DNA from 2 places in the Tessaracoccus sp. MC1627 genome. Region 2 is predicted to be linked to the other one. Evidence: riboswitches for the same ligand, from Rfam matches in the RefSeq annotation. Region 2 holds a riboswitch; the other holds the start of a gene.

Region 1 (7,309 bases), on a different contig from region 2:
TACGGCTCGAAGGCGGTGGCCGCCAGCAGGGAGTTGACGTAGGCCCGGGTGGTGGGGGATGCGACGGCGGGGCGCGGAAGGTCGCGGAGGCGGTCGTCGGCCAAGAGGGCGTCGTGCATGAGGACCTCCGCCTCCACGGCCTCGCCGGCGCTCCGGGCCCAGAAGGCCGCCTCGCGGGAGGTGGGAGCGCGGGAGGCGAGCGTGGCCAGCGCACGGGTGTAGCCGCGGAGATAGAAGTCGTCCTGGCCGAGGTACTCGACGAAGCGGCGGGGCTCCAGGGTGCCGTCGGCAAGCTCGGTGAGGAGTGGGAGACGGTCGATGCGCGCCCGGATGGCTGAGGTGGCCTCCCACGCCTGGGTGCTGAACGGGCCGGGGGCCCAGTCGATGCTCACAACCCCACCTCGGCGCGCCCCACGAGGTGGTCGACGGGGCCGTGGCCCGAGTGGGGGGTGCGGCTGAGGGTCCACCGCGAGCCAGAGTCCAGGGCGCGCATCAGGTAGTCCCGGGCCTCCTCCACCGACTCCAGCCGCACGCCAGTGGCGCGAGTGTCGCCGCGGCGGGCGGCGACGGCGGCGATGGCGGAGCTGAGCGTGCAGCCGGTGCCGTGAGTATGGCGGGTGTTGAAGCGCGGGCCGGTCAGCAGCGCCAACTCTGTGCCGTGGGCGAAGACGTCGGTGAGCTCCGGGTCGGTGAGGTGCCCGCCCTTGGCCAGGACGGCGCGCACTCCTGCCGCCACCAGTTGCCGGGCCTGGCGGATGAGGCCGTTGGTGTCGGTCACGGGCGGTTGGTCCAGGAGGACGGCCGCCTCGGGGACGTTCGGGGTCACCAGGTCCGCGAGGGGGAGCAGGCGGGTGCGCACCACGTCGATGGCGTCGTCGGTGAGCAGCGCGTCGCCGGAGGTTGCGATCATGACGGGGTCCAGGATGATGAGGCCCGCGTCGTCGCGGCGTTCCTCCAGGACGTCGGCGACGGCGTTGGCGACGGCTGCGTTGGAGAGCATGCCGAGCTTCGTGGCGGCGACGGGGAGGTCGTCGAAGACGGCGAGGATCTGGTCGCGGACGAAGGCCGGGTCCACGGGGCGGGCCTGGCGGACGCCCTGCGTGTTCTGGACCGTGAGCCCAGCGAGCGCCGCCGCGCCGTAGACGCCGAGCGCGGTGAAGGTCTTGAGGTCGGCCTGGATGCCGGCGCCGCCGCTGGGGTCTGAGCCGGCGATGCTGAGGGCGATCTTCGGGGTGGACGTGCGTGTCATCGGGTTCTCCAGAGTGCGAGCAGTTCGTCGGCGGCCGCTCGGGGATCGGGTGCGGTGGTGAGGGCTGAAACCACACAGATGCCGTCGACCCCGGTGGCGATCGCCACGGCGGCGTTGGTGGCGTTGATGCCGCCGATGGCGACAGTCTTGGCCCGTCCCGCGGTGCGCAGGACCAGGCGGGCGGCGCCGTCGAGGCCCAGGGCGGGGGCGGCGTCGGTCTTGGTGGGGGTGGCCCAGAGCGGCGAGAGGCCGAGGACGTCCGCGGTGAGGTCGCTCAGCTCCGCGTCCAGCTCGGCCTCGGTCGAGATGCTGAGACCGATGAGAAGGTCGCGGCCGAGGCGGGCGCGGGCCTGGCTGATGTCGCCGTCGTCCTGGCCCTGGTGGAAGTGGAGGCCGAGTTCCTCGGCGGCGTGGAGGCGGTCGTTGACGACGAGCGCCGTGGTGCGTCCGGTGGCGTCGAACGCCCTGTCACGGGCGTCGACGCAGGCGCGGGCCAGGGCGAGGAACTCGGTGCCGTGGAGCTCCTTGTCGCGGATCTGCACCACGCCGGCGCCGCCGAGGATGGCCTGCTCGACGATCCCCGGCACGTGGGCTGGGCCACCCGACATCGCGGTGTCCGTGACGTAGTAGACGCGCCAGTCCACACCGTCGGCGAGGCCTGGCGTGGCCTGCGTCATGGCTGCTCCTCGACGGTGATGAGGGCGGCGACCTCGTCGGGGGTGAGCGCGTGAAGGGCGTCGAGCCAGGCGGTGCGGAAGCTGCCCGGGTGGCGGGCCTCGCGTGCTGCGGCCAGGCCCGCGGCGCCGAAGAGGGCGTGGGCGGCGACGACCGCGTCGTGGGAGGCGTGCGGGGCAGGGCCGTCGGCCCGGGTGGCGCCAAGGGCCGCCGCGACAGTCGCGCCCAGCGCGCACCCGGTGCCGATGACCAGCGGCATGAGCGGGTCGCCGCCGGTGACGCGCGTGGTGCGGGTGGGGCTGACGATGACGTCGACGGGCCCGGAGATGGCCACGACGGCGCCGGTCTGTGCGGCCAGCTCGCGGGCGGTCTCGACGGCGGCCTCCACCTCGTCGGTGGCGTCCACCCCGCGACCCCCGCCGCTGGCCCCGGCGAGGCCGAGGATCTCGGAGGCGTTGCCGCGGATGGCGGTGGGGCGGTGGGCGAGAAGGTCGCGGGCGAGCTGGGTGCGCACCGGGAGGGCGCCGACCGCGACCGGGTCCAGGACCCAGGGGGTGCCGGCGCCGTCGGCGGCCGCCGCCGCGCGCCGCATGCCCTCGTGCTGCTCGGAGAGCCCGTTGCCGACGTTGATGAGTAGGGCTGAGGCCACCGTCGCGAAGATGGCGGCCTCCTCGGGGAGGTCGATCATGGCGGGGGCGGCGCCGGCGGCGAGGAGCACGTTGGCGGTGATCTCGGGCACCACGGTGTTGGTCATGCAGTGCACCAGCGGGGTGGCGGCGCGGACGGCGGTGAGGATGGCGCTCGTCGGTCCGAGGGTAGAGGCGTCGCTGGCTTTGGTGGCGTCGGGTGTTGAGGGTGTGGGGTTGGTCATGAGAGGTGGCTCCCTTCGCTAGCACGACCTAGATCAGGTGTTGCGGGTGTGTTCTCAGCCCCGACTTCGGGGCACCCCGGCGTCGGCGAGCCTACCAGCCGCCCTTCCCGCCCCGCTGACCGCGGAGAAGTGCCCGTTGTGGCGGTGTCCCGGTGGTGGTCTGAGCGTGGGGCCCGTCACTGGGGGACCGTATCCGCGGATTAGGCGGGGTGAGCGTCGCCGACGGCGGCGCGGGCCGCCACGAACGCCTCCACCGCGACATCCAAGTCCGCCCGCGACAGTCCCGCCGACATCTGGGTCCGGATCCTGGCAGCCCCCCTCGGTACGACGGGGAACGAGAACGCCCTCACGTAGACGCCCCGGGCGAGGACCTCGTCGGCCATCCTCGCCGCCAGCACCGCGTCGCCGAGCATCACCGGCACGATCGCGTGGTCTGACTCCGGGATCTCGAAGCCCTCCTCCACCATCCGTCGCCTGAAGTACGCCGTGTTCTCGGCCAGCTGTTCCAGCAGCGACGACGACGACTCCAGCAGCTCCAGGCACGCGATTGTCGCCGCGACGATCGACGGCGCCAGCGAGTTGCTGAACAGGTACGGCCGCGACCGTTGACGCAGCAGCTCCACCACCTCACGCCTCGCGGACGTGTACCCGCCCGACGCGCCGCCGAGCGCCTTGCCGAGGGTGCCGGTGAGGATGTCCACGCGGTCGATGACCCCGAACCGCTCCGGAGTCCCCGCGCCGGTCTCCCCGACGAAGCCCACCGCGTGCGAGTCGTCGACCATCACCAGCGCGTCGTACTCGTCGGCCAGAGCGCAGATCTCGTCCAACGGGGCGACGAAACCGTCCATCGAGAACACCCCGTCGGTGGCGATGACGCGGTGCCGTGCCCCCCGCGACGCCTCCAGCTGGGCGCGCAGATCGGTCATGTCGCGGTTGCGGTAGCGGTAGCGGGCGGCCTTGCTCAGCCGCACCCCGTCGATGATGGAGGCGTGGTTGAGCTCGTCGGAGATGATGGCGTCCTCCGCCCCGAAGAGGGTCTCGAACAGGCCGCCGTTGGCGTCGAAGCACGACGAGTACAGGATGGTGTCCCAGCCGTCGTGACCGTCGGGCCCGCTGCGCAGGAACGCCGTCAGGCGCACCTCGAGCTCCTGATGCAGCGTCTGGGTTCCACAGATGAACCTGACCGACGCCATGCCGAAGCCCCACCTGTCGTAGGCGCGCTTGGCGGCGGCGATCAGCACCGGCGAGTTCGCCAGCCCCAGGTAGTTGTTGGCGCAGAGGTTGATCACCTCGCCCGACGGTGTCCCGACGTGCGCTGCCTGCGCAGTGGTCAGCGGCGCCTCCGTCTTGTACAGCCCGTCCGCGCGCAGCTGTTCGAGCTCGCCGCGGATGTGGTCCATGAATGCCATGGTGCTCCTCACTCGTCCCAGGTCAGGATGACTTTGCCGGCGTGCCCCGCCGCCGCGACATCGAACGCCTCGCGGAACCCTGTTGCGGGGAAGCGGTGCGTGATGACCCCCGAGATGTCCAGCCCGGAGCGAAGCAGGGCGCTCATGGCGTACCAGGTCTCGAAGATCTGCCGGCCGGTGACCCCCTGAATGGTCAGCATGTTGAAGATGATGGTGGTGAAGTCCACCTCGAGCGGCTTCGACGGCGTCCCGAGCAGCGCGATCCGGCCGCCGTGGGTCATGTGCGCGATCATCGACGACAGCGCCGCGCCAGATCCGGACATCTCCAGCCCGATGTCGAATCCCTCCCGCATGTCGAAGCGTTCGTAGACGTCCGCCAGGTCCTCACGGGCGACGTTGACGGTGCTGCTCAGCCCCACGCGTCGAGCCAGTGCGAGCCGCTCGTCGCCGAGGTCCGTGATGACCACGTTGCGCGCCCCCTGGAACTTCGCGACGAGCGCCGCCATGATCCCGATCGGTCCGGCCCCGCTGACCAGCACGTCCTCGGCGAGCGCCGGGAACTGCAGGGCGGCGTGGACGGCGTTGCCGAACGGGTCGAAGATCGCCGCGACATCCGGCTCCACCGGCGTATGGTGCACCCACACATTCGACGACGGCATGGCGAAGTATTCGCAGAAGGCGCCGTCGACGTGGTACCCGATGCCCCGGGTGTTGCGGCACAGGTGCCGCTTCCCCGCGAGGCAGGCCCGGCAGCGCCCGCACACGTAGTGCCCCTCGCCGGAGATGAACTGGCCCACCTCGAGGCCTGTCACCGACGAGCCTAACTCCACGATCTCGCCGCAGAACTCATGCCCCAGGATGAGCGGGGTGGTCACCACCTGCGACGCCCAGCCGTCCCAGCCGTCGATGTGAAGGTCGGTGCCGCAGATCCCGGTGCGCATGACCCGGATGAGCACCTCGTTCGGGCTCGGGGTGGGGCGCGGCAGCTCGATCAGCTCCAGCCCGGGGCCCGGCCGCGTCTTCGCTAGCGCCAACATGGACTCATCGTGGCAGATGACTCCCGGGCGGTGGGCCCGGGCGGGATGTGAACGTAGGCTTGACGGCATGTGTCGCAACATCCGGCCGCTGAACAACTTCGAGCCTCCCGCCACCAGCGACGAGGTGAACGCCGCGGCGCTGCAGTACGTGCGCAAGGTCGCGGGGGTCACCAAGCCCAGCAAGGCCAACGAGGAGGCGTTCCATCGCGCGGTCCACGCCATCGCCCACATCACGGCGGACCTGCTCGACGAGCTGGTCACCACCGCTCCGCCGAAGGACCGGGACGCCGAGCGCGTGAAGGCCCAGGCCCGCGCCGCCAAGCGCTACGCCACCGAGGCCGCATCGTGACGCGCGCCGCCGAGCTGCACGTGGGGGCCAGGCTCACGCCGTCGAAGATCGAGCTGCTCCAGGCCTGGCTGCCCACGCAGCGCTGGTTCTTCGGCGATCCCGCCACGCTCCAGCGCGCCGCCGGCTTCAGGCTGGTGGATCCCGACGGCGAGGTGGGGCTGGACTGCATGGTGATCTCCGCCGGAGGGGAGTACTACTTCGTGCCCGTGACGTGGCGCGCCGCGCCGCTCGACGGCGTGCAGCCGATCGGCACCCTGCAGCACTCGGAGCTTGGCCTGCGCTACTGCTACGACGCGGCGACGGACCCGGTGTTCGTCGACGAGGCGTCGCGGATCATCCGGGAGGCGGACCACGAGGCCGACCTGCGCGACGCCCACGGGGCGCAGCTCCCGATCACCATGACGGCGGACGGCACCGGAGCGCTCCCCGGAGAGGGCGAACGCCTGGAGGTCATGCGCCTGCTGATCAGGGCCGTGCCGACGCCGGACAACGCGGCCGGCTCGCTGATCGGCCGCTGGACGGACCACGAGGGCCCGCGCCACGACGTGCTCGCCATCCTCCACTGAGGGGACTCGCCACCGTGTGCAGGGTCGTGGCGCGACGAGCGACCGAGCCGATCTAGAAGCCCAACCCCTCTGACATCGCGCGGATGTGTTCCGCGCTGGTGCGCAGCCGTGACAACTCGTCCTCGGACACCGGAAGCTCCAGCTGCGTGCCCGCGCCGTCTCGGCCCACCACCGTCGGCACCGCCATGCAGACACCCGAGATCCCGTGCCAACCCTCCAGCATCCGCGACACCGGCAGCACCCGCCGCTCATCGCGCAGCACCGACTCGATGATCCGCGTGGCGGCCAACCCGATGGCGTAGTTGGTGGCCCCCTTGCCCTCGATCACCTCGTAGGCCGCGTTGACCACACGGTGCGCGATGGCGTCCCGCTCATGCTCGCCCAGCCGCCCCGTCGTGCGCTCCCACTCGGTCAGGGGCACGCCGCCGATGGTCGCGGTGCTCCACATGGGGGTCTCGGTGTCTCCGTGCTCGCCGCACACGTAGGCGTGCACGTTGCCCACCGCGACATCGCAGGTGGTGGCGATCAATTGCCGGAGCCGCGACGAATCCAACACGGTGCCGGACCCGAACAGCCGGTTCGACGGCAGCCCGCTGATCTTCAGCGCGGCCTGGGTGGTGACGTCGACGGGGTTGGTGACCATGATGAAGGTGGCGTTGGGGGAGCGCTCCACCAACGGCGGGATCAGCTTGCGGATCAGCCCAACGGTCGAGCCGGCCAGGTCCATCCGCGTCTGGCCAGGCTTCTGCTTGGCCCCGGCCGTGACGGCGACGACGTCAGCGCCGCGCGTGATGTCCACGTCGTCCGAGCCCTCGATCACCGCCTCGGGCAGGAACTGCCCGCCGTGGGCGAGATCCAGTGCCTCTGCCCGCACCTTCGGGCCGTTGACGTCGTGCAGGACGACATGCCGGGCGACGCCCCGGATGAGGGCCGCGTAGGCCAGTGACGATCCAACCGCGCCCGCGCCGACGATGGCCAGCTTGGCGCCTTCCCTGTACTGGGCTGATGACATGGGTCGATTCTGTCAGGTCGAGCAAGCCGGTGGACGCCAAACGCCGGCCAGATGAGGCGGTCGCGCCCATGTCACCGGATGGTTGCCTCGGGGAGGGGGCGCGCTCACGCGATCTGCTCCAGGAGGCTGGTCTCGACGTCG
Region 2 (7,309 bases):
GTGCGCAGCGCACCCCACACCCCGGCCCCGGGCCCGCCGACGTCGCCCAGGAGTGCGAAGTTGCCGAGGCTGAGCTGCCCGCCGACATGCAGGGAGCGCCACAGCAGGTTGGCCAGCGGGAGGCCCAGCAGCACGACGGCGACGGCCAGCGTGAGGCCGGCCGCCGGCCAGTCTGTGCGCAGCGCGAGCGGGCGGGCGGTCACCACGTCGGGCTGCAGGCGTAGCGCGCGCGTCATGCGGGCCTGGGCACGGGCGCTGAGCCAGAGTGTCGCGGTGACGATCACGAGCTGCGCCACGGACAGGGCCGCCGCCGCCGGCAGGTCCAGCAGTTGAGTGGTGAGGAACCAGATCTCCGTTTCGATCGTGCGGAACCGGGTCTCGCCCAGCACCATCACGATCCCGTAGGAGGAGGCGCTGAACAGGAACACCAGCGAGGCCGACGACAGCAGCGCGGGCGCCAGGGTGGGGAGGGTCACCGTCACCAGCACCCGCGCCGGGGACGCGCCGAGGGTGGCAGCGGCCTGCGTGAGCCGGGGGTCGACGCGGGCCCAGAAGGTGCCGACGGTGCGCACCACCACCGAGTAGTTGAAGAAGACCATCGCGGCGAGGATCGCGGAGGCGGTCCCGCCGAGGCCCAGCCAGCCGAGCAGCCCGTCGGGGCGCAACAGCGACCCGAACGCCACGCCCACCACCACCGTCGGCAACACGAAGGGGATGGTCACCAGCGCGCGGAGCGTGTCTCGGCCGCGGAAGCGGCGACGGTACAGCAGCTGCGCGCCGGGAAGACCGAGCGCGAGGCAGAGCACCGTCGACAGGGACGCCGAGCCGAGCGTGAAGCCCACTGCCCCCCACGTGCGGGGGGAGCCGAAGACCGACGCGAAGCCCTCAAGCGTCCAGGCCGAGCCGTCGTGGAGGCCGCGGGCGACGAGGCTGGCGGCCGGCCACGCGAAGAAGACGGCCAGGAAGGCGGCCGGCACCCCCGCCGCGACCGTCCAGCCCGCCCACCAGAGCCCGCGGCTCAACTGGTGGCGTCGGTCCACGCCCTGATCCACTCGTCGCGGTTGGCACCGATCTCGGACTGCGGGACGTCGATGGGCTCGTCGGGGAGCACCGCGAACTTCTCCCACTGCTCGGGGAGGGGAGTGTCGGGGACGACGGGGAACATGTAGAGGTTCTCGGGGATCGCGGCCTGCACCTCGGGGGTGAGCAGGAAGTCGATGAACTTCCCGGCCCCCACCGCGTTCTCAGCCCCGGCGATCACGCCCGCGTACTCGACCTGCCGGAAGCAGGTCTCCAGGAGCGCGACGGTGGTGGACTCGTCCCCCGCGACAGTGAAGGCCGGTGAGGTGGCGTAGGACAGCACGAGGGGCCGTGGCCCCTTGCCGTCGGCGCCGGAGAAGTCCGTGTAGTAGGCCTCCGTCCAACCCGAGGCCACCTTGGCGCCGTTGTCCATCAGCGCCCGCCAGTAATCCAGGTAGCCGTCGCCCTTGGCGCCGACCGTGGCGATGAGGAAGGCCAGGCCCGGCGACGACGAGGCCGGGTTCGTGACCGTCAGCAGGTCCTTGTAGGCGGGCTCGGCCAGGTCGTCGAGGGTCACCGGTAGGAGGAGGTCGTTGGCCTCGAACCAGACGGTGTCCGCGTTGATGCAGACGTCGCCGTAGTCGAAGGGGGTGAGGTCCGTGGCGAGGAACTCCTCGGGCAGCGACGCGGATGCCGGGGAGGTGTAGGGGGCGAGGACCCCCGCCTCGGAGGCCCGCGACGCGAACGTGTTGTCCACGCCCACCACCACGTCCCCGAGCGGGGAGTCCTTGGTGAGGATCAGCTGGTTGACCAGGGCGCCAGCGTCGCCCGGGGTGGTGTAGGTGACCTCGTAGCCGGTCTCCTCGGCGAAGCGGGCCTTCAGCTCGTCGGGCAGGGTGAAGGCGTCGTGGGTGAACACGGTCAGTGAGCTGGTCTCGGTGGTGGTGGCCGTCGGCGCTCCGGTGGTGGCGGGCTCGCCGCCTGCGCAGGCGCTGAGCGCCAGGACGGCTGCCCCGGCTGCGAGGGCGCGGCTGGTGCTGATCATGGTGGTTGTCTCCTTTCGGAGGCTCGGCCGGGCCGAGGAGATCTCACTCCCTACGCCGGTGCTAACCGGATCAGGTTTGAGGGTCTGCGGACTTCCCGCACTCTCAGCGCCCCGTGGCGCTCCCCTGTGTTGCCCCCAGCCTATACCGGCGGCAGGGGGCTCCTCCACTGGTCCGCGGCCGTGTGCAGTCAGTTGATCTCGGCGATCCTCGACATCGCGTCGCGGACCTGGCGTGCCCGCAGCTGCCCGATGCCCTCCACCTCGAGCAGCGCGCTCAGCGGGGCGGCGAACAGTTCCTGGATGGTGAAGCGGTCCACGAGCCTGGTCACCAGGGGCGCCGGCAGGCGCCCCACCTTGGTCAACAGGCGGACACCTCGTGTGGCGACCGCCTGCTCCATGTTGGGGTTGGGCCCGAAGCCGAGTCGCTGCGCGACCAGCGCCCCACTGAACAGCTCCTCGGTGGAGAAGTTGTGCAGGCGGGCCAGATCGAACTCGGCGGGATCCTCCAGGTTGTGCGCGTAGTCCTCCGTGAGCAACTCCGCGACGCCGTCGAACGCGGAGGCGAGCTCGGCGTGCTGCATCGCCACCATCCGGCCCTCGACCCCCAGGACGTCGGCGTGGAACTGCATCTCCGAGGACAGCCGGCGGGTCAGCTCCAGGCGGTGGACCACGTGGGCGAGATCGCGCAGGGTCACCTGCTCCCCGATCTCCAGGGCCGTGAACTGATCCATCAGGTCACCCAGCCGGGCGACCACCCGAGACAACGTGGCCAGCGTCTGGTTCGCCCTGCTGATCACCTGGGAGACGGTTTCGACGACGTGGCGCCGGCCGTCGAGGAAGAGCGACACGGTCGACATCGAGGCCGACACCGTCACCACCGGCACCCCGGCGGCCTGCGCGGTGCGGTCCGCCGAGCGGTGCCGGGTTCCGGTCTCCGCGGTGGGCAGGTCACCCGCCGGCACCAGGTGCACCCCGGCCGCGATGATCCGGGTGAGGTCCGTGGAGAGGATGATGGCGCCGTCGAGCTTGGCCAGCTCCCGCAGCGCCTGCTCGGTGCATTCCACACCGATCTGGAACCCGCCCGAGCACACCTGCGTCACCTTGGAGTTGTTGCCCAGCACGATCAGTGCGCCCGTGCGACCCAGCAGGATGCGGTCCAGTCCGGCGCGCAGTGGAGTGCCGGGCGCGAGGAGCTTCAGGTAGCGGCGAACGGTGGACTTGGCCAACACACCTCCTTGTGGATCAGCCCAGTCTAGGTGCGTGAGGGGCCACCCGCGTCGTCGGAGAGGCGAGCCCTCCGGTCGGTCCGCTTGACCGTGCGGCGGAAGGGCCGATCGTGCCACAGGATGGTGGCCACCATCACGAGGCCACCGACGGCGGCGAGCAGGAAGAAGACCATCCCGAGCGCCGGGTATCCGAGGAGCCGCGGGCCGACGTCGGCGAACATCAGGAGGGCGGCCGCGATCGTGATGGCCGCCAGGATGAGGGCCGTGGACAGCCGGTTGGCCACCTGCTGCAGCACCATCAGGACGCGGTTCTCGTCGAAGGCGTTGACGGTGAACGCCAGCTCCCCCTCCGTCAGGGAATCCAGCAGGCGGTTGGCGCGGCGGGGGAGCCGCTCCAGGAACTCCTTGCCCTCGATGGTGCCGAGCAGGGTCTGCCCGGCGCTGGGCTTCAGGCCGGCGGTGAGGATGGTGGGGAGGTTTGCCTGGATGGCCTCGATGGGGGTGAAGCGCGGGTCCAGGTGCTGCGTGGCCTGGTCCAGGTTGAGCAGTGCCTTGGCCACCAGGGTCATCTCCGCGGGTGGGCGGAGGCCGTGCACGCCGGAGACGCGGGCCAGCTGCATCAGCACGCTGCCCGCCTGGAGGTCCGCTCCCATGGACAGCGTCGCCGACACCAGGTGCGAGACGTCGTCGCGGAAGGCCGCCGCGTCGTACTCGTCGGTGGGGTGACCCATGTCGGCCAGGATGGTCGCGGCGCCCTCGCCGTCGCCTTCACCGATGGAGACCAGCAGCTTGACCAAGGCGCTCCGGAGCCGCCGTGGAAGCCGCACCACCATGCCGACATCGAGGATCGCCACCCGATGATCCGGCGTGAGGAACAGGTTGCCCGGGTGAGGGTCGGCGTGCAGGATGCCGTCGATCAGCATGGCGCTGAGCATGAAGCGGAACAGGGAGGCGGCCAGCCGGGCGCCGTCGACATCGAGCATCGCCAGCGGGCCGACGTCCGTGATCTTCTTGCCTGGGACGAACTCCATGGTCAGGACGTCGTCGGTGGAGTAATCCGCGATGTAGGCGGGCACCACGAGGTCCGGTTCGTCCTCGACGAGCTCCAGGAAGGTGTCGAGGTTGGCGGCCTCCTTGCGGTAGTCCAACTCGTCGGCCATGGACCGGCGGAACTGAGCGAGCATCTTGGCCGCCCCCAGGCGGGGGCCGATGGCGGTGTTGGCGTCGGCGAAGTCCGCCAGCTCGGCCAGCGAGGCCAGATCGCTGCGCACGCGTTCCCGGACGCCCGGACGCAGCACCTTGACCACCACGTCGCGGCCGGTGCGGGTGACGGCCCGATGGGCCTGGGCGAGCGAGGCTGAGGCGAGCGGGACGTCGTCGAACTCCGCGAACAGCGTCGAGACGGGGGCGCCCAGGGAGTCCTCGATGCGCTGCCGGATCTCCTCGACGGGGACGGCATCGACGTTGTCCTGCAGCCGGGTGAGCGCCTCGGTGTAGGAGGTGGGCAGCAGGTCCTGGCGGGTGGACAGCAGCTGGCCGAACTTGATGAAGGTTGGTCCGAGCTTCTCCAGCCCCTCGGTGAACTTCACGGCGTCCTCGGCCTGTGTGGCGTCGGGGGACTCGCCGGGTAGCGGAGAAGCGTCGGTGTTGAACGCCTTGAGGTGCCGGATGAGCAGTCCGCCGAGCTGGGTCATCATGGCGAGGTCTGGCATTTTTCTCCTGAGAGCGGCGGTCTGGCTCCACGCTACTGCTGACTGGCCCCCCGGTCGGGGTGAACCGGCTACGGAATCCTCCGTCAGCGAACCGTTTTGACCTTCACGCAGCGTCAAGGATTAGCGTCGAGCCATGACCGATGTTCAGACACTTATCCAGACCCTCGCCAGCACCGATGGCACCGCCCGGCGCCACGCCGCCCTCGCCCTGGGTGCCACGCGGGACGCCGCGGCCGCGCCGGCCCTCCTGGATCGGCTGCGGATCGAACGCGACCCCCGCGTCCGCGAGGACCTCACCTGGGCCCTTGTCCAGCACGCCGACGAGGCGGAGGCGGACCTGCTGGCCATGCTGACCAGCCCGGAGGCGGACCAGCGACGCGCCGGTGCGCACGTGCTCAGCAAGATCGGCGACCCTGCCCACTTCGAGAGCCTCCGTCCGCTCGTCGGCGACGAGCACGCCGACGTGGCGATCAAGGCCTACCGCGCTGTGGCCAACACCGGGCGCCACGAGGCGGCCGGTGCGCTGGCCGAGCGTCTGGGCGATGGTGATGCGCTGCAACGCGACGCCCTCACCACCGCGATGCACCGCCTGGGGGAGAAGGCCGTTCCCGCGCTGACGGCCGCCCTCGGTGATCCCGACGCCGAGGTGCGGGCCCACGCCGCGGAGGCGCTCGGCCACCTCGGCGGACCGCATGCCGACCCAGCGGTGGACGCCTTGGAGGCCTCCGCCGACGACGGCGACACCACCGTCGCGCTGCATGCGGTGTCTGCACTGGGGCAGCTCAGCGAGGTGTCCGACGGCGCCCTGGCGCGTATCGCCGACGGCGGTGACGCACTGCTCGCTCAGGTGGCTGGTCGCTTCCTGGCCGCCCGTTCCGAGTCCGCCAAGGCGAAGGCCTGACGGTCCGCCATGAGGCGCCGAGCGAGGAGCCGGGCGCGCTGATCCGGTGAGTCCAACTCACCCGCGACGGCGCGCCCGGCCTCCTGACCGTCGATTTGACCGAGCGCCAGCAGGGCCGCGAAGCGCACCTCCCGGTCCGGGTCCGAGAGGAGGGCCGCCAGCGCCCCGACGCTCGCGGGCGCCCGGATCAGGCCCAGCGTCTCGGCCGCCAGCGCCCTGACCAATGGTGCGGGATCCGACGTGGCTGCCAGAAGCGGCTCCACCGCGCCCGCGAGGCGGGCCAGCGAGGCCGCGACCTCATCCCTGACGGCGGCTCTGGGGTCGGCGAGGGCCCTGGTCAGCGCGTCCACCGCGCCAGGCCCGGCCACCTGTCCCAGGCTGAACGCGGCCTTGGCCGCCACGGTGGCGTCCTCGTCTTCCAGCAGCCCGGCCAGCATCGACACCGCCCCCGGGTCCCGGAGCTTGCCCAGGACGTGCGCCAGGGACAGGCGGGCGTCCCGGTCTCCGGTGGCCAGGGCCTCGCTCAGCTTGGCCGACGAGCCCTGCCCGCGTTGGGTGATCGCCCAGGTGGCGGCCTCACGGACGCCGGGCTCCGGATCGCTGCGCAGGATCTCGACGAGGTCCTCCAGGGGGGCGGCCTCGTGGCTGGACAGCGCCGCTCGGAAGCGGACCGCCGCATCCGGATGCCGTAACCGTTCGCTCAATGCGATGGCATCCAGCACCTCGTCCCAGCCGGCCTCGGCCGCCGTCGTCAGCCCCCTCAGCCTGGCGAGCAGCTCCTGCTCGGCCACGATCCTGCGCTCGAGAGCCTCGATGTGCTGCTGGAGGAGGGTCGCGGCGTCGAAGGCCGGATCGTCCAGGGCGCTGCGCACCTCGGTGAGTGAGAGCCCGAGCGACTTGAGGTGCGCGATGGCCAGGAGCCGCACGAGGTCCTCATGGGAGTACAGCCGGTAGTCACCCGTCGACCGTTGGCTGGGGACCAGCAGGCCGAGCTGGTCGTAGTGGCGCAGCGTCCGGGGCGACAACCCCGTGCGCCGGGCAATCTCCCCGATCCGCAGCGCCTCCACCTCGGCCTCAACCCTGCCCGGAGACGTGAAGGGCCAGCGTCTCGATCGCCTCCGCCAGAGAGCCCACCTCGGTCACCTTCAACCCGCCTAGCCGGGGGACCTTGACCGTCACGTCCCGTGAGCCCCTCGGTACCAGGGCGAGCTCGAAGCCCAGCCTGGCCGCCTCGGCGAGCCGCCGCTCCACGCCCGGCACCCTCCGCAGGTCACCCGCGAGTCCCACCTCGCCCAGCGCGATCAGCCTGCGTGGGTATTGCCAGTCCACGGCGGCCGAGGCGATCGCGATCGCGGCTGCGAGGTCCAGAGAGGGGTCCGTGACCCGCGCCCCGCCGACGGTGGAG

The links. A riboswitch is a leader RNA that binds a small molecule or an ion and turns the genes downstream of it on or off. The one in region 2 is predicted to bind thiamine pyrophosphate.
Region 1: it holds a riboswitch for thiamine pyrophosphate, as region 2 does, so the genes downstream of both, thiM (hydroxyethylthiazole kinase) here and H5399_RS06200 (thiamine ABC transporter substrate binding subunit) in region 2, are expected to answer to the same signal.

Annotation. Positions count from the first base shown of each region.
Region 1 covers NZ_JACJGA010000001.1:701,684-708,992, forward strand. Annotated here, with positions in the region: gene H5399_RS03085 (TenA family protein) at 1-392, opposite strand, end outside; gene thiD (bifunctional hydroxymethylpyrimidine kinase/phosphomethylpyrimidine kinase) at 389-1,249, opposite strand; gene H5399_RS03095 (thiamine phosphate synthase) at 1,246-1,926, opposite strand; gene thiM (hydroxyethylthiazole kinase) at 1,923-2,795, opposite strand; TPP riboswitch at 2,789-2,884, opposite strand; gene H5399_RS03105 (glycine C-acetyltransferase) at 2,996-4,195, opposite strand; gene tdh (L-threonine 3-dehydrogenase) at 4,213-5,241, opposite strand; gene H5399_RS03115 (DUF2277 domain-containing protein) at 5,309-5,590, shown strand; gene H5399_RS03120 (1,4-alpha-glucan branching protein) at 5,587-6,156, shown strand; gene H5399_RS03125 (L-lactate dehydrogenase) at 6,209-7,168, opposite strand; gene H5399_RS03130 (carbonic anhydrase) at 7,273-7,309, opposite strand, start outside.
Region 2 covers NZ_JACJGA010000002.1:230,324-237,632, forward strand. Annotated here, with positions in the region: gene H5399_RS06195 (iron ABC transporter permease) at 1-1,040, opposite strand, end outside; gene H5399_RS06200 (thiamine ABC transporter substrate binding subunit) at 1,019-2,065, opposite strand; TPP riboswitch at 2,096-2,201, opposite strand; gene disA (DNA integrity scanning diadenylate cyclase DisA) at 2,254-3,291, opposite strand; gene H5399_RS06210 (AarF/ABC1/UbiB kinase family protein) at 3,318-5,003, opposite strand; gene H5399_RS06215 (HEAT repeat domain-containing protein) at 5,137-5,904, shown strand; gene H5399_RS06220 (HEAT repeat domain-containing protein) at 5,847-6,971, opposite strand; gene radA (DNA repair protein RadA) at 6,979-7,309, opposite strand, start outside.